Regions from separate parts of the Sessilibacter sp. MAH3 genome, predicted to be linked through region 1. Evidence: predicted binding sites of a transcription regulator. Region 1 holds the regulator's gene; each other region holds the start of a gene.
The links. The regulator sigma-54, encoded in region 1, starts transcription at its own class of promoters, with help from an activator protein. The targets are predictions, from matches to a motif close to TGGCACANNNNTTGCNNT.
Positions count from the first base shown of each region.

Region 1 (4,726 bases):
AAAAATTTGGCCAAAAGCTACGGATCGAGACAAATCGTATCCGACGTTTCATTTTCTGTGTCAACGGGAGAAGTTGTTGGCTTACTCGGCCCAAATGGTGCGGGAAAGACCACGTGTTTTTACATGATTGCAGGAATTGTTAAAGCCGATCACGGCAGCGTTTGGATCGACAACGAAGACATTACCAATCTTCCCATGCATGGCCGCGCCAGACGCGGACTTGGCTATCTCCCACAAGAAGCATCGGTATTTAGAAAGCTATCGGTCAAAGACAATATTTTAGCAATCTTAGAGACTCGATCCGATTTATCTGCAACAGATCGCAAAGACCGAGCGCAACAACTTTTAGAAGAATTTCACATCACCCACGTACAAGACAGCCAAGGCATCGCCCTATCCGGTGGTGAACGTCGTCGCGTCGAAATTGCTCGCGCGCTAGCGACAGAACCACGCTTTATCCTTCTTGACGAACCCTTTGCCGGCGTGGACCCAAAATCCGTCGGTGATATCAAGCAAATTATTGAACACCTTCAATCACGAGGAATTGGCGTACTCATTACCGACCACAACGTTCGCGAGACCTTAGATATCTGCGAGAAAGCCTATATTGTGGGCGGCGGGTTTATCATTGCCGAAGGCGACGCTGAGACGGTTTTATCCAATCAAAAAGTCAGAGACACTTATTTGGGTGAAGGCTTTAAGCTCTAAATTGAGCGGCCACCTCAACCGACCCTCAATAAAACAACAAAAGCCTCAACACCTATCAAAGGACCCAAAAAAAGACTCTTTTTTAGCCTACAAGACCACCCAAAAGACATTTTAGGCGACATTAAAAAACCGCTTTACCTTGCTGTTGAAATAGGCGAACATTGGTCTTACTGTTAAGTGATCAACAAGTAATCCCCTCCGCTAAAGCACTCGCTGTTCTTTTATTTTTTCCCTCAAAACATTTATTTAAAGAGAATTCAAGGTTGGGCATATTTTTTGCTTAATAGCTGTTGCAAAAACGCCCCTTTCAAGTCTACACTGACACTAAGCTTGATCAGAATCAGCTCCGATTCTGACACCGTTTTTGGAAGTAGTGTCAAGTTATGAAACAATCATTACAGCTAAAAATGGGTCAACAATTAACGATGACCCCTCAGTTGCAGCAAGCCATTCGCCTGCTACAACTCTCAACGCTCGATCTTCAACAAGAGATTCAAGAAGCTCTTGAGTCTAATCCCATGCTCGAAGTTAGCGAATCCGATGACTCTCACCTTGATAGCGGTGAGTCCGGCGACAACAGCGAACAACCCAACGAAATTTCCGACAACTTCAGCGAAGAAAAAGTTACCGCAACCGCATCCGAATCCGATTCTGGCGACGCCCAAGAAGGCGAATGGCAGGAAAACATTCCCGAGGATTTACCCGTTGATACCCAGTGGGACGACATTTACCAAGGCAGCAGCAACTCTTCCTCGTCATCAGCCGTAGAACGAGACGACAGCTTTTTCGACAGCCAAATCGACAACACCGAGACCCTTCAAGAATACTTACTGTGGCAATTGAATCTGACTCCAATGTCAGAAACCGATCGAACCATTGCTTTAGCAATCATAGACTCGGTAGAGCCCAGCGGTTTGCTCTCAAGCAGTATCGAGGAGATTTTTCACGGCCTACGCGGTGACTGGCGTGAGAATGACGAAGATGCCGAACAAGAAAGCGGTGAGCTTGAAGCTTCTGAACCTCTAAACGAAGACGCAGATACAGACGCAGATACAGACGAAGACCTAAGCCTAGACGAAGTGATTGCGGTTCAACACCGACTTCAACTGTTTGATCCTATCGGCTCTTGCAGCGTCGATTTGTCTGAATGTTTGATGGTACAACTCAATCAATACGCCAAAGAAACACCCGGACTGGAAACCGCCAAGGCGGTAGTTGCAGAGCATCTAGCGTTACTTGGCAGTCGTGACTACAAACAGTTAATGCGTAAATGTCGCGTTAAAGAGCCCGAACTCAAAGTTGCGATCGATTTAATTCAGGAATTAACACCTCATCCCGGCGCTACTATCGGCAGCAGCGATACCAGCTATATCGTTCCCGATGTTTTTGTGAGCAAGCAAGAAGGTCGCTGGATCGTAGAGCTGAACCCAGAAATAGCCCCTAAAATTCGCATCAACAACAATTACGCCAGTCTTGTAAAGCGTGCCGATAGCAGCGAAGACAACACCTTCTTGCGAGATAATTTACAAGAAGCACGCTGGTTCTTGAAAAGTTTACAAAGCCGCAACGAGACTCTACTGAAGGTTGCAAGCTGCATTGTTGAAAAACAACAGGGCTTTTTAGATTTCGGCCCAGAATCCATGAAACCTCTAGTACTTCACGACATTGCCGAAGACGTAGGCATGCATGAGTCGACAATTTCACGGGTAACAACGCAAAAATACATGCACACGCCTCAAGGCATCTTTGAGTTAAAATACTTTTTCTCAAGCCACGTCAGCACAGACAATGGCGGCGAATGCTCTTCAACCGCAATACGTGCCATTATCAAAAAGCTGGTTGCCGCAGAAGACGCTCGCAAACCCTTAAGCGACAGCAAAATTACCGCGTTACTGGCAGATCAAGGCATTCAAGTCGCCCGAAGAACCATTGCGAAATATCGCGAATCCTTGGGTATTCCAGCCTCGAACGAACGTAAAAGACTGGTCTGACCAACCATGACTCGGTGATCTCGACCCTAATTCATACCCGATTACACGGGCTTAAAACCTGTGTAATCAATGACTTAACTCTGACATGAGGAATAACAATGACTCTTAGCATCAGTGGGCACCACGTCGAAGTCACCGACTCTATTCGAAATTATGTTGAAACTAAATTTGAAAAACTCGGCAAGCACAACCCGCAAATCACTACAATCAATGTTGTATTAAGGGTTGAAAAACAAAGACAAAAAGCAGAAGCTTCCGTACACATAAGTGGCAAAGATATATTTGCCGAGAGTGAATCTGACGATCTGTATATTGCCATCGATGAAATGGCCGTAAAATTAGATCGGCAATTGCTCAAACATAAAGAGAAAGCAACCAGCCACCGTTGATTATGGACCTCTCCAGCATTCTTACTCCCAGCCGCGTTAAATGTGGCTTGGAGGGATCAAGTAAAAAGCGAACATTAGAAAATGTCGCGCAATTCATTACTAAAGGATTCCCAGTTCTTGACGCTGATGAGCTCTTTCGCCGCCTGATGGCCCGCGAAAGGCTCGGCTCGACCGGAATCGGGCAAGGAATTGCGATTCCGCATTGCCGACTGGAAAACTGTACCGGCGTCATGGGAGCGTTATTTAAACTTAATACGCCATTGGACTTTGACGCCATCGATGACGCGCCCGTAGATCTGATCTTTACGCTGCTAGTCCCCGAGGAAGCGGATGACTCCCACCTTAAAACTCTGGCGAAAATCGCTGAGGTTTTGTCCCAAACCGAGCTGGTAAAAAAATTGCGCAACTGCAAAAGTGATGAAGAGTTGTACCAAGTTATTACCCAGCAGTAATCTTTCGTTTCGCGGAGCATAAAATGGAGTTGGTCATTGTTAGCGGCAGATCAGGCTCAGGCATCAGCAGTGCTTTACGTGCGCTGGAAGACGCCGGAATGATTTGTATCGACAACTTTCCAATTACCCTGCTCAAGTATTTGGTCACATCACAAACGGATCAGTCCAAACAATTCGCCGTAAGCATTGATGCGCGCAGTAACCTACAAGAGTTAGAAGCTTTCGATAGTTTGTTTCCACAGCTAGAGAGTTTATGCCGCAAGACACAAATCATTTTTTTGGATGCCCGAGACGATGTTCTCATTCAGCGTTTTAGTGAGACTCGCCGCAAACATCCGCTAACATCCGATAATGTTGATCTGAAAGACGCTATTTTGGCGGAGTCTGAGCTTTTAAGACCCATTCAAACCCGTGCAAGCCGAGTTATAGACACCAGTAATTTAAGTGTGCATGACCTTCGAAATCTGGTTCATAAATGGGTGACAGGTTCAGGAGCACCGCACATGGCGGTGCAGTTTCAGTCCTTCGGATTCAAACGCGGGTTGCCAGCTGATGCCGATCTAGTCTTCGATGTGCGCTGCTTACCCAATCCATTTTGGATTCCCAAGTTGCGCGGCTGTACGGGTAATGATCCAGAAGTTGTACAGTTTTTAAAGAGTCAATCAATGGTTCACGCTATGATCGATTCGACACAAAACTTTTTAAAACAATGGTTACCTGAATACGAAAAAAGCAATCGCAGCTACATAACCATTGCTATCGGTTGCACCGGTGGGCAACATCGCTCTGTATATGTCTGTAATGCGCTCGCCGACCAATTAAAAGAAGATTTCGAAAATATACTCGTCCGCCATCGCGATCTGGCGGTGCCGAATCGCTCAAAAACGTCATAGCCGTGTACGGTTATAGTAGTAAACCGTCATAGCGGTAAACTACAGAGAGCATTCTTTTTTTAAAATTTCGATAATTTTCTAAAATAGCGACAATAATAACGATAAACGTTCTATTATTAGCCATCGAAATACAATAATAACAACAAAAGAACTCAACAATAATTTCATAAATCGCGATTAAGTTAACTCATTAAAAGTCACTCAATCACTTTTTATTACTATTCCAAGCGCCTACACAATGATCGAAAAGAATATCCTGGTCTCCAACACCAAAGGCTTGCATGCTCGTGCCG
Region 1 covers NZ_BAAGIE010000008.1:72,698-77,423, forward strand. Annotated here, with positions in the region: gene lptB (LPS export ABC transporter ATP-binding protein) at 1-708, shown strand, start outside; gene ACYQ2C_RS06840 (RNA polymerase factor sigma-54) at 1,092-2,699, shown strand; gene hpf (ribosome hibernation-promoting factor, HPF/YfiA family) at 2,798-3,088, shown strand; gene ptsN (PTS IIA-like nitrogen regulatory protein PtsN) at 3,091-3,540, shown strand; gene rapZ (RNase adapter RapZ) at 3,564-4,433, shown strand; gene ACYQ2C_RS06860 (HPr family phosphocarrier protein) at 4,672-4,726, shown strand, end outside.

Region 2 (4,726 bases), on a different contig from region 1:
TCGATTTCTCTTGTATTATGGATCGATCAATAAAGCCGAGAATTTGCAAAGCCATGTTGCCGTCACATTGACCCAGTTTTGATCGAAACATGGGAACTCTGTTGGCGGTAACAACATGATGAGGCGGCATTTCTATGGGAATAACATCGCCAACTTTGAGTTTGACAATATCTCCTAGTCGTATTTTGGCGTTGGCAATTTCGCACTCCAGTTGCACATCCGCTTCTAATACATCTTCTCGCAATGCAACTATCCAACGATCGTCTCGTTCATCACTATCGCTTTGCAAGCCTGCATCGAGCATTTCGCGTATGGGTTCGATGGTGGAGTAAGGAATGGTAATTTGCAGTTCTCCACCACCACCGTCTAATTCCACGTGAAAGGTACTGACAACCACGACCTCACTGGGGCTAACAATATTGGCCATTGAAGGGTTAACCTCGGAATTTATAAATTCAAATTCCAACGGCATAACCGCTTTCCAAGCTTCGGTGAGATCGGTAAAGGCTTGTTGCAATACCATTTGTACAACACGTAATTCGGTGGGCGTAAATTCACGGCCTTCGATTTTTGCGTGCCGACCATCGCCACCAAAAAAATTGTCCACTAATTTAAAAACCAGTTTTGCATCTAAAATAATCAGCGCTGTACCTCTTAAAGGCCGAAATTTCACCATATTTAAACTGGTTGGCACATACAAGGTGTGTACGTATTCGCCGAATTTTATAATCTGTACGCCACCGACTGAGACATCGGCTGTGCGGCGCAATAAATTAAACATGCTAATTCGGGTATAGCGCGCAAATCGTTCGTTAATCATTTCGAGCGTTGGCATTCGCCCGCGAACGATTCGATCTTGGCTGGTTAGGTCATAACCTCTAGCTTTACCGGGTTCGTTGTCGTTTTCGACCTCGATATCGCCATCGTCGACACCGTGTAATAAAGCATCGATTTCGTCTTGTGATAGTAAGTCTTGCAAGGTTTACAGACCTCAGTTATTGCATGACAAAATTAGTAAATAGTATTTGCTCTACTCCCGGCTCGCCGATCTCTTCATTCATGATCGTTTGAACAACCGTAAGAGCTGTTTGTCGCATTAACTCTTTGCCTTCTGGGGTTTGAATTTCTTCGTATTCCATGCCCGAGAACGCCAAGATTAGGTCGTTTCTTACCCGCGAGCTGTGTAATTCAATTTCGGTTACCACCGTGTCTGACCGTGTCATTAATGTAATATCAATTTGTGCGTAACGCTGGCGACCACGAACGTTATAGGTCATTAATAATGATGGATTTAATGGAAAATATACCGCTGGCATTTTCGTTTCCTCCATGGATTTTTCTTCCATGGCGGCATCATCAGCCTCTTCAACAGCCGGAGGATCTTCCTTGAATATAGTCAATACTGCGACGGTTCCGCCAACCGAAACCGAAATTAAAATTAAAGCGCCAACAATTAATAGAATGAGTTTCTTTTTTCCACCGCCGCTGGATTCTTCTGCTGCCTGTTCTTCGTCAGCCATGTCAAGATCTCGTCATTTTTTTGTAGTTAATGCTGTAGATTTAGAATCAGCAAAGGCTATGCCTGAATAACACGATGCTGAATAATCGCGCCTTCACTGGTGTAGCACAGGTTTGAGGATTTTCAAGAATTGTTAAATGGAAACGTCTGATGAATTTGTTCGTGAATAATGCAGAGAAAAGAAAAAAAACAATTGAAAGCGCGATTTGAAATTTTTCGCACGCTCAAACACTTACCCTACTCAGAACAGACGACACATTCTTGTGTCGCCGAGCGTTTTAAATGAATTTAGGTTTTGAATACAGTATTTTTAATGGCGGTTAGAGCAAAATATGTTTAGCCAACAACACCAAAATCGCAAGAAAAAACTATTTAGTTACAAAGCCAATAGTTAATGACTTAAAAAGAAATCGTTCTATTAAGCAGTCGTAAGAAAGCTCTGATTAATTCTTCCATAATTTAATCAGAGCTTATTCAAAAGTGATTAAAACGCAAATTAAGCGTAGCTATCTACCAAACGGGTATGAGTATTCACGGGTGTTACGTGGGTGACTTCCGTATTTTCTTCAATACCGCCAGAATTCACTAGATTGTCATTTTCTGCCTGGTTATTACTCTCTTGACGTTGCTCCTGATTAGACTGACCAGAAATATTAACATCCACTAAGTTTAAACCTTCCTGGGAAAAAAGTTCTCTCAAGCGGTTAGCCGTTTGATCCAATGCATCGCGTACTTGCGAAGAGTGACTGTTAAAACTGACTTGAGCTTGATCGTTATGTACAACAATTCTAGCTTGTAATGGGCCTAGCTCCGGTGGATCCAGTTGAATTTCGGCCTCTGATAATCCTTGGCTCGCCAACCATAAAACTTTTTCGGCAACATCCGCTCCCCAAGCGGGAGAAGTTATGCCATGCCCAACAAATAAACTGGTTGTCGTGGGTGTTGATCTAAGCGCATCTGACGGATTTAATATACCACTGATCTGACCATTAATATATTGGCTTACTTTATTGTCAATTGGATTAAGCGTATCGATTTCCGTAGAGTTATTCAAACCCGCAATATTAAGCAGACTATCAAATTTTGCAGAAAACTTGCTGTTTTGCGCATTATTATCCAATACATCTGCATTTAAATCTGAATCTAGCGCTAGGCCATTTAATTCATAGTCACCTTGACTTACGTTCAACAATGCAGATTTATTCAAACCATTTGAGGCATTTAGACTATTTTTAGATATCAAGCTTTCCGATTGCAATAAGTTTGAATATGCCGACAATCCACCAAACCCAGACTGCTCAAGCAATTCCGCACCGGTTGTTAATTGGCCTAAACCGCCTGTGCTGGATGTCGCTATTAATAATGGCGATTGGCCCTCAAGTTCACCATCTAGGTGTAAATCTGAAATAAATGCTTCTACCAGTGGCGATTGCGACGTTGCCAAAGTTGACGATGTTGGCTCCAATGAATTCTCCTCGCTTAGCTCAGAGCTAGCATCTCTCGTGTTTTGAAAGCCGTCTGCGCGCGAATTATTTTCGGTATTTTCAGACGTTGCCGTATCTCGATCAGCACTGTTGTTTTTGCTGGAAATTCTTTCGTCGGTGGAATCCTTATTATTAGAAGATAATTTTTTGGTGTCGTTATTTCGATTTGTTTCGTCAAAAACCTGCTCAAACGATTTATCGTCATTTGAACGGAGCTCTGATCGAGAATTACTATTGGCAGATACCTCAAATTTATCGGATTTAACGACCAGAGCATTGATTCCAGATGTCATACGGCCACCTATGTTAAGAGAGGCAATTGTTTGCCTCTAAATTTAATACGCAAGTGATAAGTAAATTCATGGAGGATACTAAGCAAATGAAGAGCCAAACTCATACTCAGTGATTAAAAATGATCAGCCAGCAAAAATTTATGCGTTTTGTTAATTGCAGATAGATAACTATTATGGCAAGAAGCCTATTTATTGAGACGCACACAACAAGCCGATGTAATCAGTAGAATTACAGAGATCTTTGAATTTAGAAAAAATCAGAGTGAGTTCCGCGAAATCTAAACTTTTCAGCGAAACAGAGATGTGATCAATTTCAACCACTGTGAGTGTTTAAAATTGCAAAGGAATCAGAAATTGCATTTTTAATTGCAATGGTCTGATTAAAACATGACAAGATTAATCAGAGTTCCCTAAATATATTGGGAGATTATTCAACATTAAATGGGATTGTTTGCAAGCAAGAGATCTATTTCTTTAAGCAGTGGTTCTTTCAATTCTAATAACGCACTCAAATAAAACGTTACCCTATCTTCTAACTGACGCAACGAATGTGCATCGGCATCAACAGATTCAAGACGACGTACACACAGTTCTTCAATATGCTGGCATATATCAATAAGGCGCATAACACCAACATTGCCGCTACTACCTTTTAAGCTGTGCACGGTTTTTTTCAATAATAAGGTTTCGCCAGCTGCTTTTGATGATTCGATAGTTTGGAATTTATCAAGAACATCGTCACGATAGGTTTGTAAAAGTGCCGGAAAATCTTCCTCCATAATTTCGCGAAGACTGGCTAGTGTATATTGATCAAAAAATTGCAAAGCATTCATAGCAAATGTTATAACCCAAAGCTCATGACTTTTTACCCACCAGCGCCTGAAGCGCAGTTTTTATATAAGGGTAATCAAATTTAAAGCCCTGTTGTTGTAATCGGGCTGGTAAAATGTTCTGACTGTCAAATAATAGCTGATGAGCTTCACCAAGGGTAAATTTCATTACAATTTTAGGAACTCGTAAAAACCCCGGACGCTTTAGGGTAACCGCCAGAGATTGTGAAAACTCTGAATTTGTCACCGGATTTGGAGCAACCATATTGAATGGACCTTCGCTCTGACTCGAATTGAGCAAGAAGTCTATCGCTTTAACCATGTCGGATACATGAATCCAAGACATGTATTGTTGACCATCACCAAGAGGTCCGCCCAAACCTAACTTAAATGCCGGTAGCATTTGTTGTAAGGCACCGCCATCGCGACCCAGTACAATACCGGTACGTAATAAAATCAAACGTGTATCGGTAATGGTACGAGCGATTTTTTCCCAATCAAGGCACAACTGTTGCGCAAAATCGTCTTCGCGAATACTCAACTCGTTGCTTTCGTCTATTTTACCAACGCCGGTATCGCCGTATATGCCGATTGCTGACC
Region 2 covers NZ_BAAGIE010000022.1:33,255-37,980, forward strand. Annotated here, with positions in the region: gene fliM (flagellar motor switch protein FliM) at 1-979, opposite strand, end outside; gene ACYQ2C_RS13600 (flagellar basal body-associated FliL family protein) at 996-1,520, opposite strand; gene ACYQ2C_RS13605 (flagellar hook-length control protein FliK) at 2,016-3,296, opposite strand; gene ACYQ2C_RS13610 (Hpt domain-containing protein) at 3,734-4,129, opposite strand; gene ACYQ2C_RS13615 (TIGR01777 family oxidoreductase) at 4,152-4,726, opposite strand, start outside.
Region 2: the regulator sigma-54 is predicted to act here: its motif matches at 3,376-3,393, upstream of ACYQ2C_RS13605 (flagellar hook-length control protein FliK).

Region 3 (4,726 bases), on a different contig from region 1:
TTCTCATATTCCATGGTTTTTGATAACTCTTCAGAATGTTGTATCAAATTCTGCGACTAACACAAAATGTTCAATCAATAACGCTGTTGGCCTAGTTCTCGCTTTAACCCATTTGTGAGAATGCATTGCCGTTAAAGCGGCAATAAATAGATTTACCAAAGGAACCTCCGATTAACTTATCCCTGATTTAATCAGAGGTTCCTAAGGATGAAATTGCAGAGATTTTTAGTTTATCCATAAAGCTGGAATTTTTAACGAGTTGATGGTTGTTCTGCAAAAAAATCAATCTGTGAAATGAGTAATTATCGTGGCTATTAATTTTGACACTGCATTAGGTATCCACCCACTTGCATTACAAAAACGTACCGAGCGTGCAAATATATTGGCAAATAATATTGCCAATGCAGAAACACCTGGGTTCAAAGCACGAGATCTTAATTTTCAGGCTGTTTTTGAACAGCATCTTTCAAACCAAACTGAAGGTTTGAATATGGACGTCACTCAATCCGGTCACAGACCCGGCGGCGCTGTAGTTATAAACGATGACGAACTTTTGTATCGAAATCCTTTGCAGCCTTCTATTGATGGCAATACCGTAGAAGAGCACATTGAACATGCCGAGTTTATGAAAAATTCATTAGCGTTTGAATCCAGTTTTTTATTCTTAAAAAGTCGGTTTAGCGGCCTGTTAACTGCATTACGCGGTGAATAATAGAGGTAAAAAATTATGTCATTAGGCGATGTCTTTAGAACATCTGCGTCGGCACTGAGCGCAAATACGGTTCGAATTAATACCACGGCAAGTAATTTGGCTAACGCTGAGTCCGCTGCATCGAGTATTGACGAAACCTATCGCGCTCGCCACCCAGTTTTTGCCGCGGTGGCGAAGGAGGCCTTGGATATTAATTTTGATACTCTTGATGCAGGACCCAGTGAAACCAGTGGTGTTCAAGTTTTAGGTGTTGTCGAATCAAATGCGCCGTTGCAGCAACGTTACGAGCCGGGCCATCCTCTCGCCAACGAAGACGGTTACGTATTTTACCCCAATGTAAATGCCGTAGAAGAATTGACGAACATGATCTCAAGCTCAAAGGCCTATCAAATGAACGTTGAAGTGCTTAATTCAGCGAAATCAATGATGCAAAGAATATTAACGCTTGGTCAGTAGGGCTTTTTGCGGAGATTAAATAATGGATATTTCCAATGTTGAATCGGTACTAAGTCGTTTCTCACTTGAAAACCGCGCTACAGAAGAAACGGATGACGGCGACGATCTAGGTAGAGATGTTTTTTTGCAATTATTAACAACGCAATTGCAAAATCAAAACCCATTAGAACCCCAAGAAAACAGTGAATTCGTCGCACAACTTGCGCAATTTTCACAATTAGAAAGCCTGGGTGAATTAAACAATAATTTTACAGACTTTAGCAGTTCATTTTTATCTAACCAAGCTTTGGCCGCTTCGTCGCTGGTTGGAACTTCGGTAACCGTTCCTTCCAATACCGCCTTATTAGCACCCGGTGGCGTGGTTTCTGGACAAGTGCAATTACCTGCTTCCAGCAACGACGTTAATATCGATATATTCGACAGCGCAGGCAGTTTTGTCGATCGAATTCCATTAGGAACTCAAGCCGCTGGGGAATTGGTTTTCCGCTGGGATGGCAGTTTTGCCGAAGTTAACGGCGAGCTTATCGACTGGCAATCATCAAGATCTAACATCGACAGCGGTGAATACCGAATTACGGTAACCGCAGATATTAATGGCAGTACGACACAATTGGATACTGGCTTAAGCGCAAATGTTAACAGTGTCACCGTTGGTGGAAACGGAGAGCTCACGCTAAACCTTGCCGGTATAGGCGCATACAGCATTAACGATGTTATTCAGTTTAATGAACAATAAAAACACCGTTTTATTCGGTTCGATGGAGTAAATTATGTCATTTAATATTGGTCTCAGTGGAATTCGTGCGGCAAATATTGACCTTGAAGTGACGGGTAATAATATTTCGAACGCTTCAACCATAGGGTTTAAGGAAAGTCGAACCGAATTTGGTGATATTTACGCAAACTCATTATTTGGATCAGGCTCTTTAGAAGTTGGCGATGGTGTACGAGTCACCGAGGTGGCGCAATCATTTGACCAAGGTAATCTGGCTTACACCGAAAATGAATTAGACCTTGCTATAAGTGGTGAAGGGTTTTTTATTGTTGATGCCGGTGGTGAATTAAATTATACCCGCGACGGAACCTTCGGTGTTAACGAGAGTGGTTTTTTGGTCAATAACTCAGGATCTATTGTTCAAGGTTTTGGAGCCGACGATGACAATAACATCATCGGTGTATTAACCGATCTTCAATTATCAACCGATAATATTGCGCCCCAACAAACCGTCGATGTTGATTGGCGAATTAATCTCGATGCCGGTGAATTACCACCGCTGGTAACTACGTTTGATTCAACAGATGCGGCCAGCTATAACAGCGTTACGTCAGTGACAATATTTGATTCATTAGGCGTATCGCATACGCTGACACAATATTACGTACAAAACTCGCCAGCCGGTGGCCCTTCACAATGGCAAGCCTACACTTATATCGACGGAGCCGCAGCTTCGGTTGATGCCACCGGTAATCCAGTTCCCAACCTATTAACGTTTGATTCTACCGGTAATTTAAGCGCGGTAGATGGTGTTGCCGGAGCAACCGAATTTGACATTCTAAATTGGTCTGACCCTCAGGCAACGGACCCTGCACGTGCAACACTGACGATTAATTATCGCGGTTCTACTCAATTTGGCTCTAATTTTGGTGTTGCCGATGTTTCACAAGACGGATTTACCACCGGTCGATTATCGGGATTAGAAATTGACGAGTTTGGAATCATATTTGCCCGATTTACCAACGGACAATCTAGTGTTGTGGGTCAAGTTGCGCTCGCGGAATTCACCAACAACCAAGGATTACAACCGGTAGGCAATAATTCTTGGGCACAAACTTTTCAATCGGGCGAAGCAAATATTGGCGCTCCAGGTTCTGCCGCGCTAGGCTTAGTTAACTCGGGTGTATTAGAGGAATCAAATACCGATTTAACCGAGCAGCTTGTGCAATTGATTATTGCGCAACGTAATTATCAAGCAAACTCTAAAACGGTTGAGACGGCTGATCAGGTCACGCAAACCATTATTAATATCCGTTAAAAAAGAATTGACTGTGCGATTTGGGCGACGAAAGTCGCCTTTTTTTTGTTTTTATTTTTCTATGGCATCGGCTTTGCTCACTTAATAAAAAGCGGTAATTTTTTGTCATAAGCCGGTTTTAATGTTTTCGACAGCTTATGTTTTTTCTTTAGTATTGTGAGAGCCCTTGAATATGGATAGAGCAATTTATATCGCCATGACGGGTGCAAAAAATAATATGTTAGCACAAACCGCCAGAGCCAATAATTTGGCGAACGCCAACACAACAGGCTTTAGAGCCGACTTTGAGCAAGCGCGCAGCATGGGCGTTTATTACGGTGACGGCATTCCAACTCGCGCCTATTCGCAAACAGAGCGGCCCGCAACCGATTTTAGTCATGGCTCCTTAAATTTAACCGGACGCGATCTTGACGTTGCTATTGAGGGTGATGGTTTTTTGGTGGTTGCTACGGCAGACGGTTCTGAGGCGTTAACAAGAGCCGGTAATTTTGTCATTAGCCCAGAAGGTATTTTGCATACCGGTAATGGTTTACCGGTTTTAGGCGAGGGTGGTCCAATTATTCTACCACCGCTTGAGAAACTACAAATTGCAAAGGATGGTACGCTCAGTGTGCAAATTCAGGGGCAAGGGCCAGAAGCGCTTGCCAATATTAATCGTTTGCGATTGGTTAATCCTGATCTTGAAAATGTAGAAAAAGGTGAAGACGGTTTATTTAGATTACGAGATGGTGGTGAATTTGTTGATGATCCTTCCGTCACGGTAATTGCCGGATTTTTAGAAACCAGTAATGTTAATACCATCAGTGAATTAACCTCGGTTATTGCTTTGGCTCGACAATACGAGACACAAATAAAATTAATGTCAACCGTAGAAGAGAATGCCGATGCAAATCTTAAACTTTTGCAGCTTTCTTAAATAAAAAGAAACTCTGGTTAACCTAGAGTTTCCGGTGACACAAGGATGTGTCACCAATTTCAAGAACTATAAGTGATCGAAATTGTGAAGAAATTGGAAATCGCATTTTCAATTTCTGTCCTCTGATTAAATCATGGATGAGTTAATCAGAGGTTCCAAAAAGTAATTCGGTAGTTTTTTGTCAAAAAATACCAGCTAATTTAACGGACCCAATTTTTTATTAAAAATATTGAACATCAGAGGTATTTATGCACGCAGCACTGTATGTAAGTAAAACGGGTTTAAGTGCTCAAGACACCCAACTAACAACCATTTCAAATAATCTGGCTAATGCATCGACCGTTGGTTATAAGCGTGATGCCGCAGTATTTGAAGATCTAATTTATCAAATTACTCGTCAACCCGGTGCGCAATCAACCCAAGATACAACCTTACCGTCGGGTTTGCAGCTAGGTACTGGTGTGCGCGTGGTAAGTACGCAAAAACAATTTACAGAAGGCAGTTTACAAGTTACCGATCAAGCATTGGATGTAGCCATTAGCGGTCGCGGTTTTTTTCAAATAGCGTTACCCGATGGTACAACTGCATACACACGTAACGGCCAATTTC
Region 3 covers NZ_BAAGIE010000007.1:103,071-107,796, forward strand. Annotated here, with positions in the region: gene flgB (flagellar basal body rod protein FlgB) at 308-712, shown strand; gene flgC (flagellar basal body rod protein FlgC) at 728-1,168, shown strand; gene ACYQ2C_RS06285 (flagellar hook assembly protein FlgD) at 1,191-1,904, shown strand; gene flgE (flagellar hook protein FlgE) at 1,939-3,201, shown strand; gene flgF (flagellar basal-body rod protein FlgF) at 3,374-4,117, shown strand; gene flgG (flagellar basal-body rod protein FlgG) at 4,366-4,726, shown strand, end outside.
Region 3: the regulator sigma-54 is predicted to act here: its motif matches at 3,264-3,281, upstream of flgF (flagellar basal-body rod protein FlgF).

Region 4 (4,726 bases), on a different contig from region 1:
TGATGTACCAAACAACCAAGCTTGTTACGAATACCCAAACGAAGATGGTTAGTAGGCCTACGATTTGGCCACTGAAGGTTGCATCTGAGTCTGACAATAGAACTGCCAACACACCCCAAATACCAACCACACCGTGAACGGAAATTGCGCCGACAGGATCGTCGATTTTCAATTTATCCAAAGCAAGAATGCTGAACACAACCAATACGCCACCAATAACACCAATAATGGTTGCTAGCAAAGGCGATGGATCAGCAGGTTCTGCGGTAATCGCCACCAAACCAGCTAAGGCACCGTTAAGAGCCATGGTTAAGTCTGCTTTACCAAATAAGATGCGCGCAACAAGTAGAGCCGCAATTAAACCACCAGAAGCAGCTGCGTTAGTATTTAAGAATACACTTGCTACTTCGTTTGCAGAGCCAATGGCAGATAGCTGTAAAGTAGAACCACCGTTGAAGCCGAACCAACCCATCCAAAGAATGAACATACCTAGAGCTGCCAAAGGTAGGTTTGCACCTGGGATCGCGTTGATTTCACCGTTAGGACCGTATTTACCTTTACGTGGACCAAGTACAAGCACACCCGCAAGCGCTGCTGCGGCACCTGCCAAGTGAACGATACCAGAACCCGCATAGTCGCTATAGCTTAGCTCGAACAAACCAAATACAGAGTTACCGCCCCAAGTCCAGCCACCTTCCATTGGATAGATAACGCCGGTCATAACAACTGCGAACAACAAGAACGCCCAAAGCTTCATACGCTCAGCAACTGCACCAGAAACAATCGACATAGCGGTAGCAACGAATACTACTTGGAAGAAGAAATCTGAAGCACCTGAATAAGGTAGAGAAGAGTCTTCAACACCATTGCGGAAATCTGCTTGAGATGAAAGAACGCCGGCAATCGCTTCTTCTGTCATAGAAGCGACGCTATCAGTTCCAGTTAGGAAATAACCGCCGCCGTACATAAATTCGTAACCACACACTAAATACATGGTACAAGCGATTGCGAATAACGCGACGTTTTTGGTAAGAATTTCAGTGGTGTTTTTGGCGCGAACCAAGCCTGACTCCAGCATGGCAAAACCCGCCGCCATCCACATCACTAACGCTCCGCACACAAGAAAATAGAATGTGTCCAGAGCGTACTGGAGTTCATAAACATTGTTTTCCATAGCAGATCCCCAAGGCTCCAATTTATCGATTTTTTAAAACAAAATTCAGCATTAACTAGCTGCTTACAGCGCGTCTTCGCCAGACTCACCAGTACGAATTCGAATGACCTGTTCTAGGTTTGAAACGAAGATTTTGCCATCTCCGATTTTGCCGCTGTGAGCGGCTTTGCTAACGGCCTCAACAACTGCTTCTAGTTGATCATCGGAAACCGCTACTTCGAGTTTGGTCTTCGGCAGGAAGTCAACAACATACTCCGCGCCGCGGTACAACTCGGTGTGACCTTTTTGGCGACCAAAGCCTTTCACTTCAGTAACCGTAATACCCTGAACACCGATATCGGATAGAGCCTCTCTAACAGCGTCCAATTTGAACGGCTTGATAACCGCGGTAACTAATTTCATATTTATCCCCTAAAAATGTGCTTTAAGTTTGCCAGCGTGAAACGCTCGATTGTTGCTCAGACAGTTGGTGCAATATTTGGAAGCAACCACCCATTGCGAAAACTTGTTAGCCCCGCGAACAATTTCATCGATGTTAGGTTCGGTTGACCTGAGTCTGCACCACCACATCCGAACTTATATCTCTCTCTAAAAAATTAGAGTTTTGAATGTTGCAATCGCTAGGGGTCAAAATGCCGCGCTAAGCGCGGCAAATAACTTAGAAAGTTTTGGTCCAAGAAATCCACGCTAATGGATCTTCTTCACCAGACTCTTCGTCAGCGTCGCTTAGAGAGATAGTGATATCACCCCAATCGCCGTATGACTTAGATAGGTCAACTTGGAAGTAACCGTAACTGCCTACACCTTGCTCATCTAAAACAGCATCGCCGTCGTGGTCGAAATCGTAGTAACCGTAAGTAAGGCCCAAGCCCCAGTCGTTACCTAGATCAAAACCTGCACCGAAGTAGTAGTGCACGTCACCTTCTACAAATCTTTCAGGCTCATCAACTTCGCTGTTTACGGTGTAAGCAACGCCAGCGCTGAATATGTTGTAGCTAAAATCAAGTAAGACTTCACCGAAGTTAATATCATCAGTAGTTGGGTATAGGTAATAGTTGTAAGTAACGCTATAACCTAAATCACCGGCTTCACCGGCGTAACCTAAGTACAAATCCACTTCGTTACTGCCAAAGTCGGTATTTGACAACCAAGTACCTGCGAAGAAACCACTTTCGTCTGTGTAATCGATACCACCAGAAATTGCAGCACCATTTGCGGTTTGAGTGACACCACGCCAAACGTAGTCGCTTGATAAACCGATATTGGTACTTACTTCTGCCATGGCAGTTGTTGAACCCAATACAACAGCAGCGACAGCTCCAGCCATCAAACTTTTTGCCAATTTCATTCGTTGAGTCTCCAAAAGTGTGCTCTTTGATCTTGTAATTTTGACCGAGTATTTCTAAAAGAAGTGAGATAATCAGCCCGCTCACCGATTTAGCACTTGACATGCCAAAAGCACTTTTTTCATGCATTACAAAGACTTACCGCCATGTTCTTACCACTGCGGGCGCGCCCATATTGGTAATGCTTATAACGAAATGCATTAAATTGCGACAAATATCACGTACAAGTACATTTACAGTGCGTGTGAACTATAAACAAAGAGTTTGGTATTTTCACCAGTAGATTTTTCATTAATGGAACTATCCATCAAATCAAAACATCACCAAAAAAGGTCACTTTGTGATCAAACCTCTTCTAAAAACTCAAAAAACTTTAATTTTCTTAGAATTTAGAAAGATATCTTGAAGGGAAACCGCAAATAGGAAGCACCAAAATAATGCAAATCAATGATTTGATCAGCCAATTCAGGGCAGTAATACTTTATGAACTAAATCAGAAAATTAAACACTCATGAAAAATAATTAGATAGCTTGAGCTATATCCAAAAAAACCTCACCAAAACCAAGCCCGCAAATACGCCCAAAAACTGTTTACCTAAATCAAATACTGTTTACCTAAAAGAGCTCTCATTAACTCCGCCATGATTTAATCAAAGGACAAAAGTTAAAACGCACCTTCCATTTTCTTCTCAACTTCAATTACTTATGACTCTTGGAGTTGCTAACACCTTACTGTATTGCGAAAACATTGGTAGCGAACGTTTTTAAAAACCGCAGGCATAATGACATAATAGCCAACTTCCTATTAACGATGACATTCGGCCTCAGTTTATGAATCCATTTGAAGATCTAATTAATAAAATACCGAATCCTCTCTCTAATCCTGTATTCGACTCCATCATTGAGAAAGTCATCCAAGAACACAAATTAGTAAGCCGAGTTGAATTCGATGCTCAAACCAAGGTACTGGAACAAACAGAAGCACGAGTCAAAGAATTAGAAGCGCTCGTTACAGCACTTGAGCTAAAGCTTTCTAGCCAGCAAAGTTAAGGCAATGCGTTTGGCGCCCAATGTAAAGGGCGCTGCTTTAGAAGATCACATAATCGCGAGCAACTGCACAGAGCGCGCAATCTGTTCAAACGTGAACAAAATACAGTTTTAGTGTCCTGCCTGACCAACGCCTTCTGCCTGATTCCGATCTAAACTCACCCCTAGATTCAATGCGATATTACTGATCTACACCTCTTCTCCTAGAAAACCGAAAAACAGGCATAAATAGCTTTTAACGACTACGCTTACTATTCATCTCTCTTGCGCCAAGGTAGCCAACGAATGTTTGTACTAGCGTCGTCGCTCACGAAACAACAATCCGAAAATGAGCAGTTAAGCCGAAAGATCCGAGAACTAGAAGACGAGCTATCGTCATTGCGGATGGAAAACCAAGCTCTCAGCGCGCAAGCGGATGATTCAGGCAGCTCGCCACAATCGTTATTCAAAGATCAACTCATTCACAACCTGTTGAGATCGCTCTACCAAATCAGTGGTATTCGTCAAACCGTGCTCGAGTCTTTTGAACGCGTAGAGAAGCAGACAACCACGGTAGCCAGTATCAATAACTTGTTCGACGTTTCTTCAACGTCTCTCCACGATATTATTCGTTCAATGCAAGGAATGGGGCATCGTATGTCTGGCATGACAACCAGTATTGCCGGGCTTTCAGATACCGCGGGAAGCATCAATGATTTCGTATCGACTATCACAAGCATTTCCGATCAAACCAACTTGCTCGCTTTAAACGCAGCTATCGAGGCCGCACGCGCCGGTGATTCGGGACGGGGTTTTAGTGTAGTGGCCGATGAGGTGAGATCGCTTGCTAACGAAACCAATAAATCCGCGAGTGAAGTTTCAGAATTGGTCAAAAACATCATCAATTCGACCAAGTCTGCGGTGGTTTCTGTTGATGAAATCAAATCCAACAACGAAGAGCTTTCTTCAGGGGTTACCAACCTAAACCAGCACTATTCTTTGATCGTTGATAACTGTAAGTCGATCACCAACACAATCACCGAATCAGCACACAAGTCTTTTATACAGACCGTTAAACTCGATCATATTGTGTGGAAGGGAGACGTCTATGCTTGCGTTTCTGGTGAATCGTCGAAATCTATCAGTGAATTTACCAACCACCACAGTTGCCGATTGGGTC
Region 4 covers NZ_BAAGIE010000006.1:116,714-121,439, forward strand. Annotated here, with positions in the region: gene ACYQ2C_RS05560 (ammonium transporter) at 1-1,174, opposite strand, end outside; gene glnK (P-II family nitrogen regulator) at 1,238-1,576, opposite strand; gene ACYQ2C_RS05570 (TorF family putative porin) at 1,833-2,522, opposite strand; gene ACYQ2C_RS05575 (accessory factor UbiK family protein) at 3,352-3,570, shown strand; gene ACYQ2C_RS05580 (methyl-accepting chemotaxis protein) at 3,853-4,726, shown strand, end outside.
Region 4: the regulator sigma-54 is predicted to act here: its motif matches at 2,612-2,629, upstream of ACYQ2C_RS05570 (TorF family putative porin).